One region of the uncultured Exiguobacterium sp. genome, then DNA from elsewhere that is predicted to be linked to it. Evidence: riboswitches for the same ligand, from Rfam matches in the RefSeq annotation. Region 1 holds a riboswitch; each other region holds the start of a gene.
What was found. A riboswitch is a leader RNA that binds a small molecule or an ion and turns the genes downstream of it on or off. The one in region 1 is predicted to bind thiamine pyrophosphate.
Positions count from the first base shown of each region.

Region 1 (5,840 bases):
CGTATAGAGCTTACTGTCCGCAAACAATGCCGGAGCTTTCGCACCCGTCAAGCGGATGAGCGCATCCGACTCGATTGGCGGGTGATGTGAAAAGAGGAGAGGAGACGCCTCGTTCAGTGGCCGTTCTCGAATCCAATGAACATCGAGTTCTTTTAACCGTCTCGCAATCGCTTCCGCTGCGGGGTGTCCTGAAAGTAACTCTGGATCCGTGATGAGCATAATCGGCACACCCGCCGCTTTTAAGGACGCCGCCATCTCGACGGCCGCTGCACCGCTTCCAATCACGACCGGACACTTTGCTTGTTGCAGACGCTTTAATGTATCCGGTAACCGGTAGTTCGGTTTGATCGATAATCGTGTCGTGTCTTCCGACCAATCGAACGAGCCGATATTCGTCGAGACGACGTCATAGGTATAGCGTCTGCCGGATGCACCGAAGACGATTTTTTCAACAGGGTCGATTTTGATGACGGTTTCCTCGATGAATGGTTTATCATAGGCGCGACACAAGGAGGCGACGTCGACACGGATTTCATCAATGTCGTACGTTCCGTCAGCAAGCCCGGAGTACATACCCGAGTAATATTGATGCGTCGAGGCATTTAAAATCAGCCACTCGATGTCTTCTGTGGGTCCGTGGGTAATGCAATGCAGGTGAGCGTGCCCTGCACCAATCAAGAGGATTCGTTTCATGTCGTTCTCCTTCAATTTGTCTTGCTAGAATGTACCCGGATACGGGTGGCGGTAATCATAGCCAAAAGACAAGACTGATGAACAGGAGGATGACCACGAGGTAGATAATATCCTGGCGCTGAACGACTGGCACTTCATAATATGTCCGCTCTGCTGAAAAATGACGGGCTTCGAAAGCGATTGCCATCCGTTCTGCCCGCTGGATCGATCGCGAGAAGAGCGGTAAGCCGATTGATAGGAACGCATCACCAGGAAAGCGACTGTGCACGTTTCGAATCATTCGGACTTGCCGCAAGACGCGGACTTCTTCGACCAGTTGTGGCAAAAAACGGATCCCGGCAAGAAATCCGTACGCGAAGCGAGGCGATACCTTTGCCTGGTGAATCAAGCTCATCACGAACCGGGTCGAATCGGTCGTCGTGACGAAAGCGAAACTTAAGCAGACGAACGTCGCCATCCGTAAGGCAAGTAACCAGCCGTGCACGACACTTTCCGACGTGACATGAAACCAACCGAACGACCAGAGCGTGTTCGTACCTTTGCCGAAGGCTGCCATCATCCAGAACGTCAATAAGAATAATAGACTGTAAGGTGCGAGCCGTTTCAAGAAATCGACGGGACCCCATCCGGAGAGGAGTAGCAAGGCGATAGCAAAACTCAGGAACACCAACGTCTTGATCCAGTCATTCGTTGCAATCAAGGCAAACATGATCAAAAACAATCCGCTCCCCTTGATGACAGGATTGAGTTTAGCGAACGGTGACGCGTTTGTCTGCATTGCGCTTCACCTCCTGGAATTGGTACGAAAGTGGACGTTGCAGCTGACAGCGTTCGAGTAACGGAACGTCAGCGAATAACTCGTTCGGACGCCCGTCAAAAGCAATCCGGCCTTGCTCCATGACGAGGACACGATCCGCGTATCGGGCGACGAGTTCCATATCGTGTGTTGCCATGACGAGCGTCGTTCCGTTTTGTTGTTCCGTCAACAACTGTTCCATGAGCCGCCGTGTCGTCAATCCATCCTGTCCGAACGTCGGTTCATCGAGCAACAACAAATCCTTCGTCTGCCCGAGCATCGTCGCAACGCTGAGTCGTCGTTGTTGCCCTGTACTAAGCGCAAGCGGTGACTGCTGTTTGACGGATGCGAGTTCCAGTTGTTCGAGTAAAGTTGTGCGCTCGTCACTCGTCGCTGCCCGGTGACTCCAGTCGATTTCTGCTTCGACCGTCAGTTTGAGAAACTGCAGATCCGGTTGTTGGAAGACATAGCCGACGTGCTCATAAAAGCGTCGCCGGGAGTAACGCTGAGCCGGACGTTCCTGGAACCGATATGTTCCTTGATGCGAGAGCAACCGACCGAGTGTTGCAAGCAACGTACTTTTCCCGGAGCCGTTTGCCCCGAGCAACATCACCCATTCTCCCGTCATTAGGGAAAATGTCGCATCGGTCAGCGGGTAAGGTGCTTTCGTCGATAATGCAGCGACGTGTAACAAGGCAGTGCCTGCTGTAGCGACTGAGGGAAGCACGTGAAGTCGCGCCGCTTGTGGTCCATCTATGGGTAACGTCTCTAACGTATACGGATACAAAGAGGGAACAGCGACCCCTTTCGCTTGAAGCTCCGTATACGCCTGCGGAAACAAATCCTGTGGATGTGCCGTTGCAGTCACCGATCCGTCCTCAAGTAAGACGATCTGATTGACATATGGCAAACAGACATCGAGTTGGTGTTCAATCAAGACGATCGTTAAATCGTGTTCTTTCTGAATCCGAAAGATCAACGCCATCAGCTCGTGTTGCCCGATCGGGTCAATCTGAGCCGTTGGTTCATCGAGTAATAAGATCGTCGGATCAAGTGCCAGGACCGCAGCGAGCGCGAGGCGTTGTTTCATCCCCCCGGATAGACTCGCGATTGGTGTCGAGAAGGGGAGAGGGAGACCAACAAGTGCGAGTAAGCGTTCAATGCGTTCCTCCATCTCTTCGCGTGAAATCGACCGGTTTTCTAAACTAAAAGCGATTTCGCGTCCAATCGTTTCCATGCAGAACTGTTCTTCTGGGTTTTGGAATAAGATTCCGACCGAACCGGACCGGGTAACGGTTCCCGTCTGTTCGACTTCAATCGTCTCTGGTGTCAGTCCGGCTAGGGCATGAAGCAGTGTCGTCTTGCCACTCCCGCTTCGTCCAAGCAGAAGGGTCGTCCCGTGCTCGATCGTTAGCGATACATGATCGAGCACCGACTTCATTTGACCCGGATAGCGGATGCTGAGATCGTCGACAGTAATCATGCGACTTCCCGTTTCGCACGTCCTGCCGCAAATCCGTTCAAGACACCGGTCGCTACAAGGCGACGGACAAGAACCGCTGCGAGCAAGCCGCCGAGTAATGCACCACTGATCAATTGTAAGCCAGTTGTCGCAAGCAACGTCGTCGTCGTGTAGTAACCGAATCCGTTCGCGATCAGACTATAGACGATGCTACCAATCGCGGCTCCAACACCCGATAACATCAATGTCGATGTGTCATAACGGCGATAACGCGTCATCGCAAAGACGAGTTCCGCACCAAGTCCTTGGCAGACCCCGATCAGTAGAGCCGATAAACCAAAATGACTACCCGTGAACAGTTCGACAGCTGCCGCGACGATTTCCGCGATGAGGGCGGCACCTGGTTTTTGAATGATTGCTGCGACAAGCGGGCTCGCGATGATCCAGATCCCAAACATCCAGTTGGCACCGACTGGTCCGAAGATCGCAGACATCGGTAACCAGAGTGTTGACCAACCGAGATAGATGACGCCGCAAGCGACGGCGAGCATCATCATGACCATGATTTCTTTCATTTTCCAGTGTTGCATCGTGTTCGTCCTCCTTTAAGTGGGGGAGACACCAAAAAGACCGCCCTCCGAAAAAAAGAGAGCGGTCCTCAGAAAAACTGCGCGCAGCAGGAGTCATTGGATGTGATCGCTCCACTTTCCTACGCTAGTATGAACTAGATCAGGTTCGAAGGGTCCGAAGTAAATCGTCTCAGCCAAATGGGCTCCCCTAGTGGATATGGTAATAGATGATACGCTGTTCACTTTAGGCAATCTTCTGTCTATTGTCAAGACACAATAAAACGATACGCCACGAAGGGCGTATCGTTAAACGACTTATTTATTGTCTTCGTTCTCTTCTTTTGCTTCTTCTGAAGACTCTTCCGTAGCTTCCGCTTCGTTGTCTTCACTAGCTTCAGCTTGTGCCTCAGCTTCCGCTTCTTCGATTTCCTCAAGCTCTTGTTCAAGCGTTGACTCAACGACAGCTGCGACTTGAATGTCGCCTTCAGTGACGATACGGAAATCTTTTTGTTCCGGAAGATCAGCTACAGAAATTGAATCGCCGATTTCGAGGTTTGTGACGTCGACTTCGACGTTCTCTGGTAATTTATCTGGTGTTGCTGCGACTGTTACTTTAAAGAGTGTCTGTGATAGGAATCCACCGACTTTCGCGCCAGCTGCTTCCCCGACGAGTACGACGTCTGCTTCGACTTCTGTCTCTTCATCCATTTTGACGGCGATGAATTCGACGTGGTCGATTGTTGGTGTGAAGACATCCATATCACGACGGTTAATGAGAACGTTAACGTTCTTACCATCTAATTTTAGTGAAATCAAGACGTTTTCACCGTTTTCACGGATGATCTTGATGAGTTCTTTTTCTTCGAATGCGATTGGCGTACTTTCCACTTTGTAACCATACACGACACCAAGAGCTTTTCCTTCATGACGTAATTGTTTACGGAGTGAGCGTGGACGTACCTCGCGTTTTTCGACTGTTAATTTAACTGACATGTTCATTTCCCCCTTGAATTTGGTATAGCCCTCAAAAGGTAATGAATGTAGGAGCAGGACAAGTCCTGAACAATTTAAATATGCTAAGACAATCGGTTTCAGACTCATTTGAATCTGACGCTTTCGTGACTTTGCATTTCTCTCCCAGGTCATTACGCTGATATTGAGAAACATGTGTGAGTAAGTCACCGTTTGATGCGGTGCTAGTGAGTTTATACCCCTATGTTTTAAATCCTTAAACCTCTTTTTTTATTTTTTTAAAGTCGAAAGACCTCCAAACCGCTTGAAATCAAGGGTTGAGAGGTCTTTCATTTTTTTCTTTTTTTATGATAATGCGTTGGTTTTCACGGACCAGCGCGCGGACAAGACGTTCGATGTGCCGCATCGTCGTCTGTCCCATCGTCGAAATTTGAAGCCATTGATTACGGACGAGATAGTCGCTTTCATATTGAACATGATAGCCCTGGATCCGGAGAGCGTCTCCTAAAGCGGTTGCCGACGGATGGACGATAGTCAGGATTCCCGGCGCCTGTGCTTCTTGCGTTGCAAGAAGGTTAAAACCAGTCGCGCGAACGGCTTGTTCGAGATAGGTCATCTTGATGGCTGCTTGATCGAGATCAAGGGCATCGAGCGCTGCCTGACAAGCAAGCAACAAGTTCGATGAGCCGGAAAAGGCGATACCTTCCGCATAGAGTCCGAGATCCAGATAACGTGGAATACGTGGAGAAGGTAGGACGCGATCTACGTGACCGATGAACGCAAGACCCGGTAAACCACCAATTGCTTTTCCGGAGACGATCGTGACGAATCTGCAGCCGGCATACGAGAAACGCCCGGTTCCGACGGCGCTGATCGCATCGACGATGAGTGCGGTTCGTTGTTCTAACAGCGCTTTTACCGCATCGAGATCGTAGAGAACGCCCGTTGACGTCTCACAATGCGTCAACCAGATCCAGTCGTATTCCGTTTGATGCAGTTGACTCGCGAGCTGTTCTAATTCGATTGGGTGACCGGGTGGAAGCGAGTGGACATCAAAGGACTTCCCAGCTCGTGCCGCGTGATCGATCAAGCGTTGACCGAACTCACCACCGTTTAGGATCAACCCATGTCCACTCAGTTGTTGTGCGACGATGTCGTTAGCGAGGGTGCCACTGCCAACAGCCATCGAGACATGTGGCAAATCCAGCAACTGACACATTCGGTCCCGTAAATCTTGATCGAGCTGACGCATCGATGCCGTCCGATGTGGACGCGGTGCTTGTTGCGCCGCTTGACGGACCGTCGAAGCGACTTCGACCGGACCGGCTAGAAAATGCAGAGGACGTAA
Region 1 is NZ_CAXYJR010000005.1:1,257,247-1,263,086, forward strand. Features, by position in the region: gene ACHWTJ_RS08195 (NAD(P)/FAD-dependent oxidoreductase) at 1-693, opposite strand, end outside; gene ACHWTJ_RS08200 (energy-coupling factor transporter transmembrane protein EcfT) at 749-1,471, opposite strand; gene ACHWTJ_RS08205 (ABC transporter ATP-binding protein) at 1,443-2,972, opposite strand; gene ACHWTJ_RS08210 (ECF transporter S component) at 2,969-3,541, opposite strand; TPP riboswitch at 3,641-3,740, opposite strand; gene ACHWTJ_RS08215 (50S ribosomal protein L25/general stress protein Ctc) at 3,836-4,513, opposite strand; gene ACHWTJ_RS08220 (GNAT family N-acetyltransferase) at 4,803-5,840, opposite strand, start outside.

Region 2 (5,840 bases), 380 kb from region 1:
CAGGACAAGTACCATTCGAAGGAGACTCACCGGTTGCGATTGCGCTGAAGCACCTGCAAGATACACCGCGTCGTCCATCCGTATTGAATCCTAGAGTGCCGCAAGCGCTCGAGAACTGTATCATGCAGGCACTCGCAAAAGCACCGCATGACCGCCAACAGTCCGTCGCAGCATTTAAAGAAGACATGGTGACGGCGTTGTCTGACGAACGAGCAAGTGAAGGCATCCGAGGGGCGGAAGAGGATGAGATGGAAAAGACGATGGTTTTGTCACCAGTACAAGTTCCAGATGAGACGAAAATGGAACCAGAATCACCCGCTGTCACGACCGTCCAACCGAAACCACCTGAGAATAAAAAGAAGAAACGCTGGTGGATTATTCTCGTATTACTCGTGTTACTCGGTGGAGCGGCTACCGCTTTTGCGATGTGGCCAGATCCGACGGTCACCGTCCCATCCGTCGTCAAAACGGATGGAGATGAAGCAGAAACGAAACTTGAGAAACTCGGATTCGTCGTTGAGACGACAGAACGAAATAGTGACACGGTTGATGAGGGTGATGTTATTAGCCAGACACCGCGTGAAAACGCACAGGTGAAAAAAGGCTCGACGGTCAATTTGGTCGTCTCTACCGGTAGTGCGCCGGTAGAGGTACCAGATGTGACAGACGATGCTGAAAAAGAAGCGATCGCGACATTAAAAGAAGCCGGGTTCGCGAAGGTCGAAGTCGAACGTGAGAAGTCAGATGAGATAGATCGAGGAAATGTCATTCGGCAGTCGATTTCTGCTGGTACGGAAGTGATCGCGAAAGAACAGACGATCACAATTACCGTCTCGGAAGGAACTTCTTCTTTCGAGTTGAAGGATTTGACGAATTTATCAAGTGATGAGGCTAAAGCGTACCTTGATAAGGTCGGCCTAGACGGAACATTCGAGCAAGAATTCTCTAGCGACGTAAAACTCGACCAAGTCATCCGTCAGTTCCCACAAGCGGGTGCGCAAGTCGAACCGAACGACTCTGTGACCGTCTTTATCTCAAAAGGTGAGGAAGAAAAAACAGTGACGGCAACGTTCCCTGAAAAGGTCGTCTATGATGCAGTCAGCGAGGGTGAAGACGAGGAACCACCAAAACAAGTCATTCGGATTGAGACGGAAGATGCGAAAGGGAAGCGGACCGTCATCGAGGAATCGATTGACCAAGATGAGACATTCGATGTGCCGGTGACGATTGATCCGGGAGAAGAAGGCAAGATTACGATTTATAAAGACGATACGGTGTATCGTTCAAAAACCATCACGTACAATCAAGCAAAAGACGCACAGTGAATGTGATGAAAAAGGAGTGCATAGGATGACGGAACAACGCATCGAAGAGAATCGAGAAGGAACGATCATACGCCTGCAGGGTGGCTTTTATGATGTTATGACACCAGAAGGAGAGGTCCGTTCACGGGCACGAGGGAATTTCCGAAAACGCGGCATCAGTCCAGTCGTTGGAGACGAGGTCGTTCTCCATATCGAAAGTGAGACGGGATATATTCTTGAAGTGAAGGAGCGTGACAACTTTTTAGTACGCCCTCCAGTTGCGAATATCGACCAGGCATTGCTGGTCGTCTCGGCGGCAGAACCTGATTTTTCAGCACAACTACTCGACCGATTTCTCGTTTTAATCGAAGCGAAGGAAATCCAACCCGTCATCCTGTTAACGAAGATGGATTTACTTGACGATGTCAAAGGACCAGCTGTTCGAGATGCCATTGCCGCTTATCGAAAGATTGGTTATACGGTCATCGAGACATCAAGTGAGACGTTGACAGGCGTTGAGCAAGTCCGCCCATTACTTGCCGGTAAAACGAGCGTACTCGCCGGACAATCCGGTGTTGGGAAAAGTTCGCTCTTGAACGCTCTTGAACCATCTCTTGATTTAGAAACGAGTGCGATTTCGAAATCACTCGGACGCGGGCGGCATACGACACGACACGTCACGTTGATGCCGCTTGCCGGAGGATTGATTGCTGATACGCCAGGTTTCTCGAACCTTGATTTTCCGTATGAAATGGAAATCGAGGATGTACGATGGAGTTTTCCTGAATTCGTGGCTGTACAAGATGATTGCAAATACCGAGGTTGCTTGCATTTAAATGAACCCGGTTGTGCCGTCAAGGAAGCCGTCGAGGCACAAGAAATCATGTCCTCTCGTTATGAGAACTATGGTATGTTTATAGACGAAATCAAGAATCGAGCCCGGAGGTATTGAAGATGATTAAAATTGCACCATCTATCTTATCAGCAGATTTTGCGAATCTCGAGCGTGATGTCAAAGCAGTCGAAGTAGCAGGCGCGGACTATATTCATTTCGATGTCATGGACGGTCAGTTCGTACCAAACATCTCATTTGGATTACCTGTGCTTAGCAGTTTACGTCAAAAGACGGATATGATTCTCGATGTTCACTTAATGATCGACCAGCCAGAACGTTTCGTTGAAGATTTCGTCAAGGCAGGAGCAGACATCGTGACGTTCCATGTCGAAGCGACGAACCATGTCCACCGTGTCTTGCAACAAATCAAGGCAGCCGGTGCAAAGGCAGGAGTCGTCTTGAATCCGCATACGCCGTTATCAACGATTGAACACGTCCTTGAGGATGTCGATATGGTTTTATTGATGACAGTTAATCCAGGCTTCGGTGGACAAGCCTTCATCGAGCGTGTCATGCCGAAGCTCGCAACACTCGCGCAAATGAAAGCAGATCGTGGTCTGACATTTGAAATCGAAATTGATGGTGGTGTCAATCCGGAAACGGCAAAGCTTTGCATCGATAATGGTGCCAACGTTCTCGTCGCAGGATCAGCAATCTATAATGCACCAGACTATGCGGAAGCAATCACTAGCATTCGTCAAGGGGCTGCCGTATAATAAAAACGAGAAAACGAAATATGATGACCGCAAGGGGTGTCGCTTGAAACGCGGCTGAGAGGAGTCTTTTAGACTTTAACCCTTCGAACCTGTTCCGTTCAAACGGACGTAGGGATGTGGCGCACGCAGGCAGTACGGCGTTCGTCGTACTGCTTTTTTGCGTCCTCTCGTACAATGAAGGAGGAAAATAGCATGAAACGGTTACAAATGATGATGGAAATCGCCATCTTCGCCAGTCTCGGAGTCGTCTTTGATTTATTGATTCCATTCAAAATGCCACAAGGTGGCTCGATCAGCTTAGCGATGCTACCGATCTTCGTCATGGCATTTCGCCACGGTGTCATCGGAGGTGTCATCACAGGAGCACTTGTCGGTACGATTCAATTGATGTTCGCTCCTCAAGTGTTGACGGTCGTTCAACCGATGCTTGACTACACGATTGCGTATGGTGTCGTTGGATTAAGTGGTCTGTTCGCGCGTCAGGTCAGACAAGCAGCACGTAACGGACAAAAGAAACGTTTGATGACGTTCGTTCTCCTTGCGACGTTACTAGGAGCAGGACTCCGATATATCTGTCATGTCATCAGTGGGATCGTCTTTTTTGCCGAGTATGCGGATGGTCCGGTCGTACCGTATTCATTGATTTATAATGCGATATACATGGTACCGTCTTACGTTCTTTGTGGTGTCGTTGCGGGTCTTTTATTCACGACTGCGCCACGCTTACTCCGTTATTCGGCACGAGGTGTTTGAGATGCGGGCGATTCTCGTCTGTGCCGGTCCAAAAGAAGAAGTGCCGGATTTACTAACGCTTTGTCAGCCAGGTGATTTTATCGTCGGTGTCGACGGTGGTGTTCAGACGATTGAATCGTTTGGGCTGACATGCGATATGACAATCGGTGATTTCGATTCACTTGGCTATGTACCTGAAGGCGCAATCGTCCATCCAGCCGAGAAAGATGAAACAGATCTCGAACTGGCACTTCGTAAAGTGTCTGAGAGGGAACAGCATGAGGAGATCATCATCATCGGGGCGACAGGTGGACGGCTCGACATGACCGTCCAAAATGTATATCTATTAAAGCGATATCCAGAGACCAGACTCGTGACGAAACGAGAAGAGGTGCGATACTTGGCTGAGGGAACGCATGCAGTCGAAGCAGGGAGCTATCATTATCTTTCGTTCATTCCACTCGTACCATCGACTTTAAGCTTATCCGGAGTCAAATATCCACTTGATGCACATCCCGTACCCGTCGGAGGTTCCTTGACCGTCAGTAATGAATGGCGTGAGTCAGAAGCGAAGGTAGAGCTCCATCAAGGCGAACTATTGATGATGCGGACGCTTAAAGAATAGAACAATCATAGGAAAGAGGCCGTGGATGATTCCGCGGCCTCTTTTTAGATGAAATTATTCTTCGAGTTGAGAAGGGGCGACACGGATGTCGCTTTGAGCGGATAGATGTTTTCCTTTGACAAAGAGATGATAACTTCCCCACATGACAAGGAAGAAAGGAACACCGATGTACAGGGCGATTCGTTGATCCGCTTGAAACGCAAGGCTGACGAGGACGACGACGTTAAGTGTCAACGATATCAGTGGTAACACCGGATAGAGTGGTGTTTTGAATTTTAATTCGGATACATCGTGTCCGTTTCGGACGAACTGACGACGAAATGCGAGCTGAGAAGCAGAGATCGAAATCCAGCCGACTTGAGCGCCGAGTCCGGCTAAGGATAAGAGCCAAATGAAGACGGTATCCTCTGCGAAAAATGCGGTCAGAAGTGATAACATCGCGAACATCATCGTAAAGAGCAACGCCCGCATTGGCACACCACGTGCATTGACGTAAGATAATTTCTTTGAAATCATCCCTTCTTGCGCCATCGCCCATAACATCCGGGTCGCGGCATACAGTCCGGAGTTTCCGACGGACAACAACGCCGTCAAGACGACGATGTTCATCAAATCAGCAGCGTACGGAATGCCAATCGCATCAAAGACCATGATGAACGGACTGCTGACTCCACCTGCCGTCTCATACGGAATTAATGCACCAACGATCGTAATTGATAAGACGAAGAAGATGAACGTCCGCCAGACTGTATTGCGGATCGCTTTTGGAATCGATTTTTCTGGCGTGTCGGACTCCCCAGCCGCAACACCAATCAATTCTGTTCCTTGGAAGGCGAAGTTGACGGCAATCATCGTCGTCAACACACCGAGAATCCCGTTCGGAAACCAACCGTTTGCTGTAAAGTTCGCGAATAACGAGCTTGGGCGATCTGCTTCCATCGGTAACCAGCCGAACCAGGCAGCGCCACCTAGAATGATGAAGAACAGGATTGCGAGGACTTTTAAACTCGAGAACCAGAATTCCGCTTCACCAAATGCTTTGGCGGAGACGGCATTCAGACCGAAAAGTAGGACTGTAAAGACGGTACACCAGACGACGACCGGAACGTTCGGAAACCAGCGGTCCATCAAACTGCCGGCAGCTGTAATTTCGAGTGCGACCGTCACGGCCCAGCCAAGCCAATAAATCCAACCGACGGCAAAGCCGATTCCTGGTCCAATGAAGCGGGTCGTATAGGTTTGGAAGGACCCCGAGACCGGTAGATAGACCGCTAATTCCCCTAGACATAACATCGTCAGATACATGATGGTCCCACCCACGATGTAACTGAGGACCGCCCCGAGAGGTCCTGCTTGCGAAATTGTTAACCCTGACCCTAGAAATAAGCCTGTCCCGATGATTCCGCCGAGTGAAATCATGAACAGGTGTCGACTCGTCATCTCTCGTTTGAGTTGCATGATGACTTCCCCCAATTCTGAAAAAATAAAGTACGTTCTTATTGTAAGCGTTTTCAATAAAGGCGACAATTAGTTTATGAGAAAAATAAATGAGGGTATAAAAAAACCGG
Region 2 is NZ_CAXYJR010000005.1:874,012-879,851, forward strand. Features, by position in the region: gene pknB (Stk1 family PASTA domain-containing Ser/Thr kinase) at 1-1,325, shown strand, start outside; gene rsgA (ribosome small subunit-dependent GTPase A) at 1,351-2,256, shown strand; gene rpe (ribulose-phosphate 3-epimerase) at 2,259-2,915, shown strand; TPP riboswitch at 2,938-3,047, shown strand; gene thiT (energy-coupled thiamine transporter ThiT) at 3,108-3,668, shown strand; gene ACHWTJ_RS06085 (thiamine diphosphokinase) at 3,670-4,272, shown strand; gene ACHWTJ_RS06090 (amino acid permease) at 4,327-5,730, opposite strand.
Region 2: linked by a shared signal. The riboswitch ahead of thiT (energy-coupled thiamine transporter ThiT) and the one ahead of ACHWTJ_RS08210 (ECF transporter S component) in region 1 are both predicted to bind thiamine pyrophosphate.

Region 3 (5,840 bases), 610 kb from region 1:
CATGGATCAGTGTTCCTTGCGTGATTTGCGAGGCAAGACCCGCTTTTAATTCATGTAGTTCCACTAGTCGTCCCGTCCTTTTCTGATGTTCTTTCGAAACTGTAGCAAATTCGTACCTGTTCGACAAGTTTACACGCTTCATCATTCGCACGTAATCAATAAGGAGGAATTCATCATGTTCAAAAAAATTCTCTCACAAATCGGAATCGGTGCAGCAACGGTCGATACACGCTTGACGGATGATCGCTGTGAACCAGGCGGTCAAATCCATGGTGTCGTCCATATCAAAGGTGGAAACGTCGATCAAGAAATTGACCGGATTTACCTTGAATTCAACACGCAGTACAAACAAGAAGTCAATGATAGCACGACGTTTACGACCTTCACGCTCGACCGGTTTGCCTTAAATGAAGCGAAGTTCACGATCGAAGCGGGTGTCGAGCGGGAAATTCCATTCACTCTACGTGTTCCACTGAATACGCCACTCTCCGTCAGCCAATCGAAATCGTGGATCGAAACGGGTCTCGACATCGCCCAAGCCGTTGATCCATCTGACCGTGACGCCGTCATCGTCGAAGCAAACCGCTACCAAGCAACAGTCTTAGATGCGATGGAGTCACTTGGCTTCCGATTGAAAAAAGCCGACACGGAAAAATTACCTGGACGATTCCGGAAAGATTTACCGATTGCTCAGGAGCTTGAGTATTCAGCACGCAATACACATTACGCTCATAAACTGGATGAGATCGAAATCATCATGCTTCAAGACGGATCTGGGATTGATTTAATCGTCCAAGTCGACCGTCGTGCGCACAGTCTCGGATCATTGTTTAGTGAAATGGCTGGTGCGGACGAGTCGATGATCAAACTGCGTCTTTCGAATAGTGAACTACAGGATCAGTCGTTCGTCGAACGCCAGCTGACAAACATCGTGGAGCGCTATAGCTGATCATTCGAAATTACTTGAAAGTGATTCCTCTTCAGGGGGGAATCACTTTTTTTCATTCAAGTCAGTCTACCTAAAAACAACTTTGAAATTTATTTCAATTTGAAATCGTTTACAAATAAAATATTGTTTTAAAATAACCCCCTTGCTATACTGTCCGTATTGAAAAGAATTACAGTCACGGTTTGACTAAAGGAGGACATACATCATGAAAAAAATCGGACAGTTCACGTTAACAGCAGGACTCGCAACATTACTTATCTCAAGTAGTTTGCCTGTCATGGCAGAGGCAGGGTCTTCAGCCGATCGGATCAGTCAAAAAATCGACACGATGACACTCGAACAAAAAATCGGGCAAATGATCATGCCCGATTTCCGGCAGTGGAATGGTAGCAATCATACGTCGCTTGCTCCAGAAGTCGCGAACATCATCGACCGCTATGATTTAGGTGGCGTCATCTTGTTTGCTGAGAACGTCAGCGAAACCGAACAGACGACGAAACTCGTTCATGATATGCAAGAAGTCGTCAAACAAGACGACAGCAACGATATTCCGCTTTTCGTCACGATCGACCAAGAAGGTGGCATCGTCACTCGGCTCGGAACAGGAACGAACTTACCTGGCAATATGGCTTTAGGCGCGACTCGAAGCAGTGCATATGCGAATGATGCCGGTCATATCATCGGTTCCGAACTGCATGCACTTGGTATCAATGTCAACTTCGGTCCGGATCTTGATGTCAACAGCAACCCTGGAAATCCCGTCATCGGTGTCCGCTCGTTCTCGAGTGATCCGGCGCTCGTCGGCACGCTCGGTTCTGCTTTGATGAAGGGGATTCAGGATGAAGGCGTCGCAGCGACCGCCAAACACTTCCCGGGTCACGGCGATACAGCGACCGATTCCCACTATGGCTTGCCCGTCGTCGACCGCTCCTTGCAAGAGCTGGAACAAGTCGAGCTCGTCCCCTTCAAGCGAGCCATCGCTGAAGACATCGATATGGTCATGACGGGACATATCGGAATGCCGCAAATCGAACCCGAAGTCGTCACGTCGAAAAACGGTACCTTCCCGTTACCTGCGACGTTATCGGATGACGTCATCACGGGCGTACTGCGCGAAAAGCTCGGCTACGATGGCATCGTCATCACGGACGCGTTGAACATGCAGGCGATCGCTGATAACTTTACAGAATCAGAAGCCGTCTTGAAGACGTTTGACGCCGGAGTCGACATCGCGCTCATGCCGACGATCCTCCGTTCCGAGCAAGATGTCACAAAGCTTGATCGGATTTTCAAAGACGTGATCGCAGCGGTCAAAGATGGTCGCCTTTCAGAGAAACGAATTGATCAATCGGTCGAGCGGATTCTGACGCTGAAGGCAGAACGCGGAATATGGAACGGTACGACTGATTCGACATCCCTAGCTGAAAAAATCGCGCAAGCGAACCAAATCGTCGGCAGTCCCGAGCATAAAGCAAAAGAACGCGCGATGACGGAAGCCGCGGTCACACTCGTGAAAAATGATCAGCGGACGTTACCATTCAAACCGAAAAAGAATGCCAACGTTCTTGTGATCGCTCCGGCGGCGGATCAGACGGACAGCATGAAAAAGACGATCGCTTCCTTACCGAAGAACCGGAACTGGCACGTGACGACAGCGAATTACTCGGCTACTACGCTACCGCTCGACCAAAACCCGACATTACGGGCGCAACTCGATGCAGCAGATTACATCATCGTCGGCTCCAACGTCAACACGAGTGCTAAACTACTCCCTACTGCACCAGAACAAGCCATTCCGGCTTCGATCTTCCGCTATGCGAAACAAACGGATACACCATCCGTCCTGCTCAGTCTCCGTAACCCATACGATGTCGCTGTTCAACCGGACGCACCGGCACATGTCCTCGTCTATGGCTTCAAAGGCGACCCGAACGGTCCAGACTCCGAAGCAGGCAATCTGAAATCAGCGGGACCGAACCTGCCTGCAGGTATCCGCGCGATCTTCGGAACGTTCAAACCGCAAGGCACTTTACCGGTTGATGTGCCGGTCTTTCAGAACGGTGTCTTTACCGACAAACTGCATCTCGAATTTGGTGACGGCTTTAAAAACTGGAAAAAATGATGTCATGATACACCAAAAGACCGAAGCTCCTTAAAGGATGCCTCGGTCTTTTAGTGATTGATACGGATATTCAGCTTCTTCTTTCGCACGATGGTAGACGCGGTATAACCAATAAGTCAGTAGTGCATAGACGACGATGACAAGAACAGCAGAAATGTAGCTCCCCATGCTATACGCTACCTTAAAGTTACGCGTCGAAGCGGATATACCGGATAACACGATTAATATCGGAATGATGTATCCAAGAAATCTTACTTTGACTTTACCAAGCATTCGTTGTACAGCATATGCTGCACTGATCACAAGTGCAATCACGATGATTTCCATTCCAATCCCTACTCTCACTAAATGGTATTCCTAATTCTACCATCTAGCGATTCAAGAAGATACCGCTCGTGCTGGAATCGTTTCGTAAACTGACGCAAACGTCTCTTCCGTCCACCCCATATGCCAGAAGAGTAACTCATAGTAACAACTTGTCACGAAATGACGTTTCATCCGCTCGCGTTCCGTCGGGCTCGCTTGCTCCGCCAGCGCATCAAGCCGTGCAATCTGTTCAAAGACGACCTTTTCAAACCATTCCGAGCTGTACGTGTCGATCCATTGCTGATAGATTTTTTCTTCCGGAGTACACGTCAGTAATTGCTGTCCGACTTCATAATACAACCAGTAACATGGCAAGATGGCAGCAATCGTCTCACCGAGCGTTCCTTCACTCGCATGATGCATGTGGGAGACATACGCATATGCTGTCGGTGCCGGTTCAAATGCTTCAAGATCTGCTTCCGTAATACCGAGCGGCTCAAAAAATGATTGATGTAAGCTCAACTCTGCCTCGTAAGTCGAAGTCGCATGCTCGGCAAGTGTCGCGATCGTCGCGAAGTCGTCTGCTTTTGACGCTGCCTTCGCTTGAATCTTCGCAAAGTGTTTTAAGTAATAGGCATCCTGCATGACGTAATGCCGAAATTTCGAGAGTGGTAACGTCCCCTCTCCGATTCCTTGAACGAATGGGTGCGTAAAACTACTGTCCCAATACGCTTGTGCCGCTTGTTTGATTTCTTGTGTGAATGTCATGATCTCATCCTCCTCGTTTAGTATGAAACGAAAAAACACCACCCCGAAACACACGGGCATGGCGCAAGAAGAACAAGACTTGACGCCACTTCCCTCCGTAAGTACGAACTTAATCAGGTTCAAAGGGTCCGAACGTCTTCGTTCGTCTCAGTCAGCCTACTGACTCCCCTAGTGGTCATTATTCGATTCCCATCCACTATAGCATGCTGAAAACGGAAGTCAAGTTGTCCTCTTTTCGCTATACTATGGAGTGTCAGAAGACGGATACCGTCTCCATCTGCAGACCGATTCCGAACAGACATCGTTCCCGTACACTAAATTTAGTACCTGATACTATAATTCATTCTGTTACTTACAATTGGAGGATTTCATTATGCATACACCAACAAAAATCATGGCGTCAGCCGTTATCGCTTCTGCTCTATTACTTCCGACAGCCGCATCTGCCGAACAAGTCGTTGATAAGACGATCGTCACACTCGGTGAGTCGCTCGGCGCAAAGGATAAAGCATGGGTGCTTTCCCGTCTCAATGCACCGGAAGGCATCACGCCAATCATCGCAACCTCTGCTGACGAAGAAAAATATCTCGGGAAAAACATCCCACAGTCGCAAAAAGGGGGCAACATGTATTCGTCGGCTAAAATCGAACTGACGGAAAAAGGAGATGGGCTCTCCGTCTCGACGGAGAACATCACGTGGGTGACGAAGGATATGTATCTCAACGCTCTCGTCACAGCGGGTGTCAAAGATGCCGACATCACGATTACTTCCCCTTACAAGGTGACCGGGACTTCAGCTCTGACAGGAATCATGAAAGCGTACGATCAGACTTCTGCTGAAACCGGGATTAAGTTAAGTGACGAACGCAAGGATCTAGCACAGCAAGAATTATCAGTCACATCAGACGTCGGGAAAACGGTCGGCACGGATAAGGTCGCTGACTTGATGAATGAGATCAAGGCTGAGATCGCCAATCAAAAACCGGAAACCAAAGTCGAGATCGAAAACCTGATCGTCCAAGTCATTCAAAATAACAATATCCAGTTGTCTGACGCACAAATGGACCGGTTGACGAATCTATTCAATCAAATGGAGCAAGCGAACATCAACTGGGGACAAATCGAAAGTGGACTCAAAAATGCGGGACAAGATATCCATGCCTTCGCAACTTCAGAAGAAACGAAAGGGTTTTTTGCTAAACTATTCGATGGACTTAGTGACTTCTTCAGTTCAATCGCGGGTGTGTTCAAATAATTCAGACTTCCGTAACTGACAAAAAAATAGTAAACTAAATGTATCTGAAACGAAAGGTGGTGTGAAAAGATGGACTTTGCCGCGTGCAAACACTGGTTGATGGAACAATTGTATCTGTTGCGCGCGATTTTTCATGGAATGGCGTTCTAAGGCACTCGTCTGCCCTTTTTTAGAACTTCATGATTGAAAAATACAGCAAAGCGCATCTTTCACACGTGATGGAGAGTGCTATTTGCGCTCTCCTTTTTTTGATGCGCGCGAAAGGATCAATTGATTATGATGATTTGCGACATTCAACACCTAACCAAACAATTCGGAGGCGAAACGATCTTAACGGATGTTTCCCTCTTCTTAAACGAACACGACCGTGTCGGTCTGATTGGACGAAACGGGAGTGGCAAGACGACATTACTCCGCTTGCTTGCTCGCCTTGAGCAACC
Region 3 is NZ_CAXYJR010000005.1:1,867,968-1,873,807, forward strand. Features, by position in the region: gene ACHWTJ_RS11635 (SAM-dependent methyltransferase) at 1-64, opposite strand, end outside; gene ACHWTJ_RS11640 (sporulation protein) at 176-949, shown strand; gene ACHWTJ_RS11645 (glycoside hydrolase family 3 protein) at 1,155-3,071, shown strand; gene ACHWTJ_RS11650 (hypothetical protein) at 3,102-3,398, opposite strand; gene tenA (thiaminase II) at 3,450-4,145, opposite strand; TPP riboswitch at 4,219-4,325, opposite strand; gene ACHWTJ_RS11660 (DUF1002 domain-containing protein) at 4,519-5,400, shown strand; gene abc-f (ribosomal protection-like ABC-F family protein) at 5,677-5,840, shown strand, end outside.
Region 3: linked by a shared signal. The riboswitch ahead of tenA (thiaminase II) and the one ahead of ACHWTJ_RS08210 (ECF transporter S component) in region 1 are both predicted to bind thiamine pyrophosphate.

Region 4 (5,840 bases), on a different contig from region 1:
GTCGGAATCGTATCAACGACTTGTCCAATCTCAGACGCACGATGTTCGTCAATCGCAATCGTTTCACAACGGGGAATGTTCATGTCCGTCACCTCGTTTCTATGTATATTGCACCATGAGAAACAAGACAATGCAAGTTCAGCGCATTCGTCTACGAATGAGCCAAAATACGAACCATCCTCCGATATAATCACCGATATCCCAGACGATTCGATTTTGGTCGACTGCACGTACACCAATATCGATAATCTTCGTACTTTCTAATCGATTCCTATACCGCTTGCGTAATCGAGCAGGAATCGGGAGACGAAGAAGTAACCGATAGTAAATATCTAAATGAGTATGTCCCCAGATTTCTGTAGCGATCGAACTCGTCTTGATATACAGTGGACGCTTATAGCGTCGCTCGTACTTCTCTTTCAACAAAAGAGCCATTTCATAAGATATACGATTAGGACGCGGAAATAAAACTTTACCTAAATGGTAGATTCCCTGATTATCAACCCGAATGATTTGTGGTTCCAATCGATACCGGATCCAGTAGCCCCGAAAACGGATCTTCTGCCATTTCAATACAATCACCTCTGAACGAATTATACCCTGTTCTGAAGAGATTGATGCCACTCTCGCACGGCTTCTGTCATTCGCTCTGCAGCGAGTTGTCGATCTTCTTTAGCAAAAATATCCGAAATGACAGCATACCCTTCAAGTGGGATGGGCAGAGAAGAGACATTCGTTGCTGTAATTCCTCCAATACCGATCAACGGTAAACGAACAGCTTCGCGAATCGATTGAAGCATCGCGTGTGACATCGAGTCAGCATCTGCTTTCGATGATGTCGCAAATAAAGAACCCACGCCTAAATAGGAGGCTCCGTCTTGTTCTGCTTCAATCGCTTGTGCAACAGTGGCTACTGATACGCCGATCACAGCATCCGGTAAGAGGCGTCGCGCTGCGGTTAGGGGAATGTCTTCTTGTCCAATATGCAAACCAGCTCCCACGAGTAAAGCGATATCGATCCGGTCATTGATGATTAAAGGGATGTCGTAGCGATCCGTAATCGTTCTCAATCGAATTGCTTGATCGAAGAATTCCTTTCCTTGTGCGGTTTTTTCCCGTAGCTGAATAACCGTCGCACCACCTAAAATGGCTTCTTCAACGACCGTTTCTATCGCAACTCCCGGATGGTAACGACGATCCGTCACTGCATAAATGGAATAATCAATTGACATGTGCTTTCGCCTCCGTCAGGTCTTGCTCTGTCATCAGGCTGATCGCATTGAACAACTCTCGTTTGAAATCACCTAGACCATTTTCTGATGCTGCCTGTTCTCCCGCTCTGCCCATGATGAATGTTCCGTGGACTGCCGCCTCAAACGCAGAATATCCGGCACCGAGAAAACTCGCAATCAAAGAGGCCGTCATGCAACCCGTACCTGTGACGTCTCCGAGACGCGGCGTTCCTACATGGAGTTCCACTTCGCGCATCCCATCCGTGATGTAGTCGATTGGACCTGTGACGACAATAACGGACTTTTTTTTGCGAGCGAATGCACGAATGGTCTCTCGATCCATGATTGCATCTCCTGCAGCATCGACTCCTTTTGTTCGTCCATTCTCCCCAAGCAATGTCTTGATTTCTGAAGCGTTTCCTTTAATGACCGTACATCCGAGTTCACTCAATTCTTTTGAAAAGGATGTACGCAATGATGTTGCTCCCGCTCCAACAGGGTCAAGAACGATCGGAATATTCAAGCGACCCGCTTCGCGTGCCGCAAGTCGTTGAGCTGCCTGCATGTCTGCATCGATCGTACCGATGTTCAAGACAAGAGCTTGTGCGAGACGAACCATCTCTTCCACTTCACGAATATCTTCCGCCATGACGGGTGATGCGCCAACAGCGAGTGTGACATTCGCGCAATCATTAATCGTGACTGTATTCGTCAAATGGTGAATGAGTGGTTTGTGTTCAAGAATGGTCGTAAACATGTGAATCCCTCCAAAGTGAATGAAAATGATGTGTCGGTCCAATACCTTGTCCGAGGGCAAATCCATGACGAATTGCCTCTGTGACATAGCTCTTTGCCTGTCGTACACTATTTGTTAAATCTTCTCCAAGCGCCATCCGCGAAGCAATCGCCGCAGATAAGGTACAACCAGTTCCATGAGTATGATGGTTGTCTAATCGTTCCGATGTGAAGCGGTGTTCCACTTCCCCATCAAACAACAAATCCGTCGCAGCTCCTGAGAGATGTCCGCCTTTTAGTAATACTGCCCCTGTCTGTGTAGCCAATTGATGCATCGCCAATCGCATTTCCTCTAGATTGGTGACCGATCGTCCTGTTAAACGCTCCGCTTCCGGTAAATTCGGCGTGACGAGTGTCGCGAGCGGTAGAAGTTCTGAAATCAATGCTTGTTCAGCTTCCGTTCGCAATAGGGCATGACCGCCTTTAGCGACCATGACGGGATCTAATATGACCGGAACTGTCTGTTTACGGAGATGTGTAGCAATGACACGAATCGTCTGCGCATTCGAGACCATTCCTATTTTGATTGCATCGACACGAATATCTGAAAAAATCGACATTAACTGGGCATCTACGATTTCTGGGGATAACTCTTCCACCGCTTGAACACCCAGCGTATTTTGCGCCGTGACGGCTGTCAGGACGCTCATTCCATAAACGCCTAAAGCCGAAAATGTTTTTAAATCCGCTTGAATCCCAGCTCCACCACCGGAGTCGGATCCCGCAATCGTCAGTACGTGTTTCATGTTCTTTTCACCTTCCCATCGAGCAATGGCAGGGAGTCGTGACCGACAAAAAAGCGTCGACCGCTGTAAAAAAGCAGTCGACGCTATACGAAAGCGTTATACACGCATTCCGGTATCCGTTCGGCTCAACTTTCCTACGCTGGTATTATCCAGTTCAGGTAATAGGGTCGAAAACAGACTGGTTTTCCTCTCAGCCGGATTCCTCCAGCTCCCCTAGTTGCTCAAGTATTCGTTTCGCCTTAACTGTAGCATAGAGAAGAAAAAAAAACGAGCCGAAGCTCGTTTTTTGATTACAGATATGCCAATGGATTCACTGCATTCAGAGGAGAAGAAGCACTATATTGATAGCCTCCGACATGTAGTTCGAAATGCAAGTGTGGTCCTGTTGAATTTCCTGTACTACCCAGTGTTCCGACTTGCTGACCTTGAGAGACCGTTTGTCCTGCATGAACAGATAATGAGCTCATATGAGCATAAACCGTCGTATAGACTTTTCCATCCAAGAAATGCGAAATCATAACGTGGTTTCCGTAAGGTCCACCACCCGATGCTGTAATGACAGTTCCGGCTGCTGCTGCAACGATCGGCGATCCGACCGCACCCTTGAAATCAACACCATTGTGGAATGTATAGCCGTTTGCTCCGCTAGCTGGGCCAAATCCTTGTGATACAGATCCTGAAGATGGTCGAACGAATTGACCACCTCCCGAACTGATTGGTGTTGAACTTGAACCTGTTGATTTTGTATTCTTATTTGCTTGTTTGGCTGCTTGAGCTGCTTTTTCAGCTGCCGCTTTCTCAGCTGCTGCTTTTTCAGCCGCTGCTTTAGCTGCCGCTTTTGCTGCAGCAATCGCACGTTCTTGAGCTTCTAGCGTCGCTTGAAGTTCTTTTGCATCCAATAGTTCTGTCGTGAACTTCGTCTTGCCTTTTCGTAATTTTTTAAGTGTAGCACTCCGTTTTTTCATCTGTTCTTTCAACGCTTTTTTCTGTTCAATTAATGTTTTCTTCTCTTCGACCTGCTCCGTCTTTTTTTCAACGAGCGCTTGCTTTGCTTCTGCTAGTTTTTGTTGTGTCGCGATGTAATCTGAGATCATTTTATCATCTTGCTCCGCGATTTTTTTCCCTGCCATGACACGACTAAATAAATCACCTAAATCTTTAGATCCAAAAATGACTTCTTCCCATTTGATTGAATTCCCGTCGTTTTCTTGGAAGACACGTAGACGATCGCCTAATAGTTCTTCTTGTTTTTTCAACATCTCTTCATAGCGAACGATGTCTGCTTTTAATTCATCGATTCGCAAATTCAACTTCTCAATTTGTTTATTTTTTTCAGAAACCTGAAAAATCTTTTCGTTGATTGCTGCATCAATTCGGTTGATCTGACGTTGTTCTTTCGAAATTTTCGACTCTTGTTTTTTAATTGCTTTTTCTAATTTACGTTGTTCTGCAGCATTTTCAGCCTTTTTTTCTTTGATCGTCGCTGCCGCAATTGGTTGTGTTCCTGTTATCAGTAATGCTCCTAAAACAATGGTAGAAATTAGTTTTTTTAGCATATATCGTTTTCCTCACTTATGTATTTTCATTTTTTTATTATAGTATTCAAGTTTCTCTCATATCTGAAATAGATTATAGCACCCTAATCGTTTCAAAAAAATTTCATTTACATTTCAAGTGAAAACGTTTTTTTGTAATATATATTTTTCTTATCAAATATAAAAAAAGAATCGTTGCACGAGCAACGATTCTTCACTATTTAAAACATAGTCATTGGGTTTACTGAGTTAGCCGGACCAGTTGCACTGTAGCTATATCCACCGACGTGAATTTCAAAGTGTAAGTGTGGACCCGTCGAATTTCCTGTACTTCCACGTAGACCGATTTGTTGACCTTGGCTGACACGCTGTCCCGCGTGAGCATTGAGCGCGCTCATGTGTGCATAAAGTGTCGTATATGTCTTACCATTTAATTGATGCGCAATCATGATGTGATTTCCGTAAGGACCACTACTTGATGCTGTAATAACTGTTCCTGTGGCAGCTGCAACAATTGGAGTCCCAACCGGACCGCCGAAGTCGATCCCGTTATGGAACGTATAACCGTTTTCTCCACCTGCTGAGCCATATCCTTGTGTGACAGCCCCAACGGTAGGATGAATGAACAAACCACCTGAAGATGGCGCTGGTTTAGGTGTCGCAGGAGCTGGCGGTGCTGGGGTAGCTGGTGTAGATGCTTTTGGAGTCGATTGTTTCATCGAACCAGAAGATTTCGCTGCTTGCGATGCCTTCTCTTGTGCTGCCTGCTGAGCCGCTGCGTCTTTAGCCGCTTGTTGTTCGGCTTCTTTTTGAGCCGCTGCTTGAGCCGCTTCAGCTTCCGCTCGCGCTTTCGCTTCACGTGCTGCTTGGGCTTGACGCTCTTTTTCGATCCGTGCTTCACGTTCACGTGCTGCCTTTTCAGCTGCAATCGCTTTTTCTTGAGCAATCAGAATTTGCTGGACTTCTTTTGCATCCATTAATTGGGTTTCGAATTTTTCTTTTTTCTTTCGTAATTCTTTTAAACGTTTGTTTCGCGTTTTCAATTGTGATTCAAGTTCTGCTTGTTGGCGTTTCAATTCTTGCTTTTCAACGACCAATTGTGCCTTCTTGTCTTTCACTTTTTGTTGTGCATTCGCTAATTTCTTTTGCGTATTTTGATAATCCGTGATCATTTTATCATCTTGTTTTGAAATCGATTTTCCAGCCATGACACGGCTAACGAGGTCACCGACGTTTTTTGCCCCAAAGATGACTTCTTCCCATTTGATCGAATTTCCGTCATTTTCTTGCATGACACGAAGACGATCACCGAGTAATTTTTCTTGGCGTTTCAATTTCGCTTTATACTTGTCGATTTCTTTTCCAAGTTGAACGATTTCTCGTTCCGTCGCCTTGATTTGACGATCTTTCGTTTCGACAGCAAAGATCTTTTCATTTAAGGCCTCGTCTAATCGATTGACTTCTTGTTGCGTCTTAGAGATTTTTTGGCCCTCCTGATTAACGGAAGACTCTAAGTTTTTTTGTTTTTTAGC
Region 4 is NZ_CAXYJR010000002.1:100,163-106,002, reverse strand. Features, by position in the region: gene ACHWTJ_RS00745 (metalloregulator ArsR/SmtB family transcription factor) at 1-83, opposite strand, end outside; gene ACHWTJ_RS00740 (hypothetical protein) at 139-423, opposite strand; gene thiE (thiamine phosphate synthase) at 594-1,232, opposite strand; gene thiM (hydroxyethylthiazole kinase) at 1,222-1,989, opposite strand; gene thiD (bifunctional hydroxymethylpyrimidine kinase/phosphomethylpyrimidine kinase) at 1,970-2,773, opposite strand; TPP riboswitch at 2,888-2,998, opposite strand; gene ACHWTJ_RS00720 (murein hydrolase activator EnvC) at 3,064-4,329, opposite strand; gene ACHWTJ_RS00715 (murein hydrolase activator EnvC family protein) at 4,530-5,840, opposite strand, start outside.
Region 4: linked by a shared signal. The riboswitch ahead of thiD (bifunctional hydroxymethylpyrimidine kinase/phosphomethylpyrimidine kinase) and the one ahead of ACHWTJ_RS08210 (ECF transporter S component) in region 1 are both predicted to bind thiamine pyrophosphate.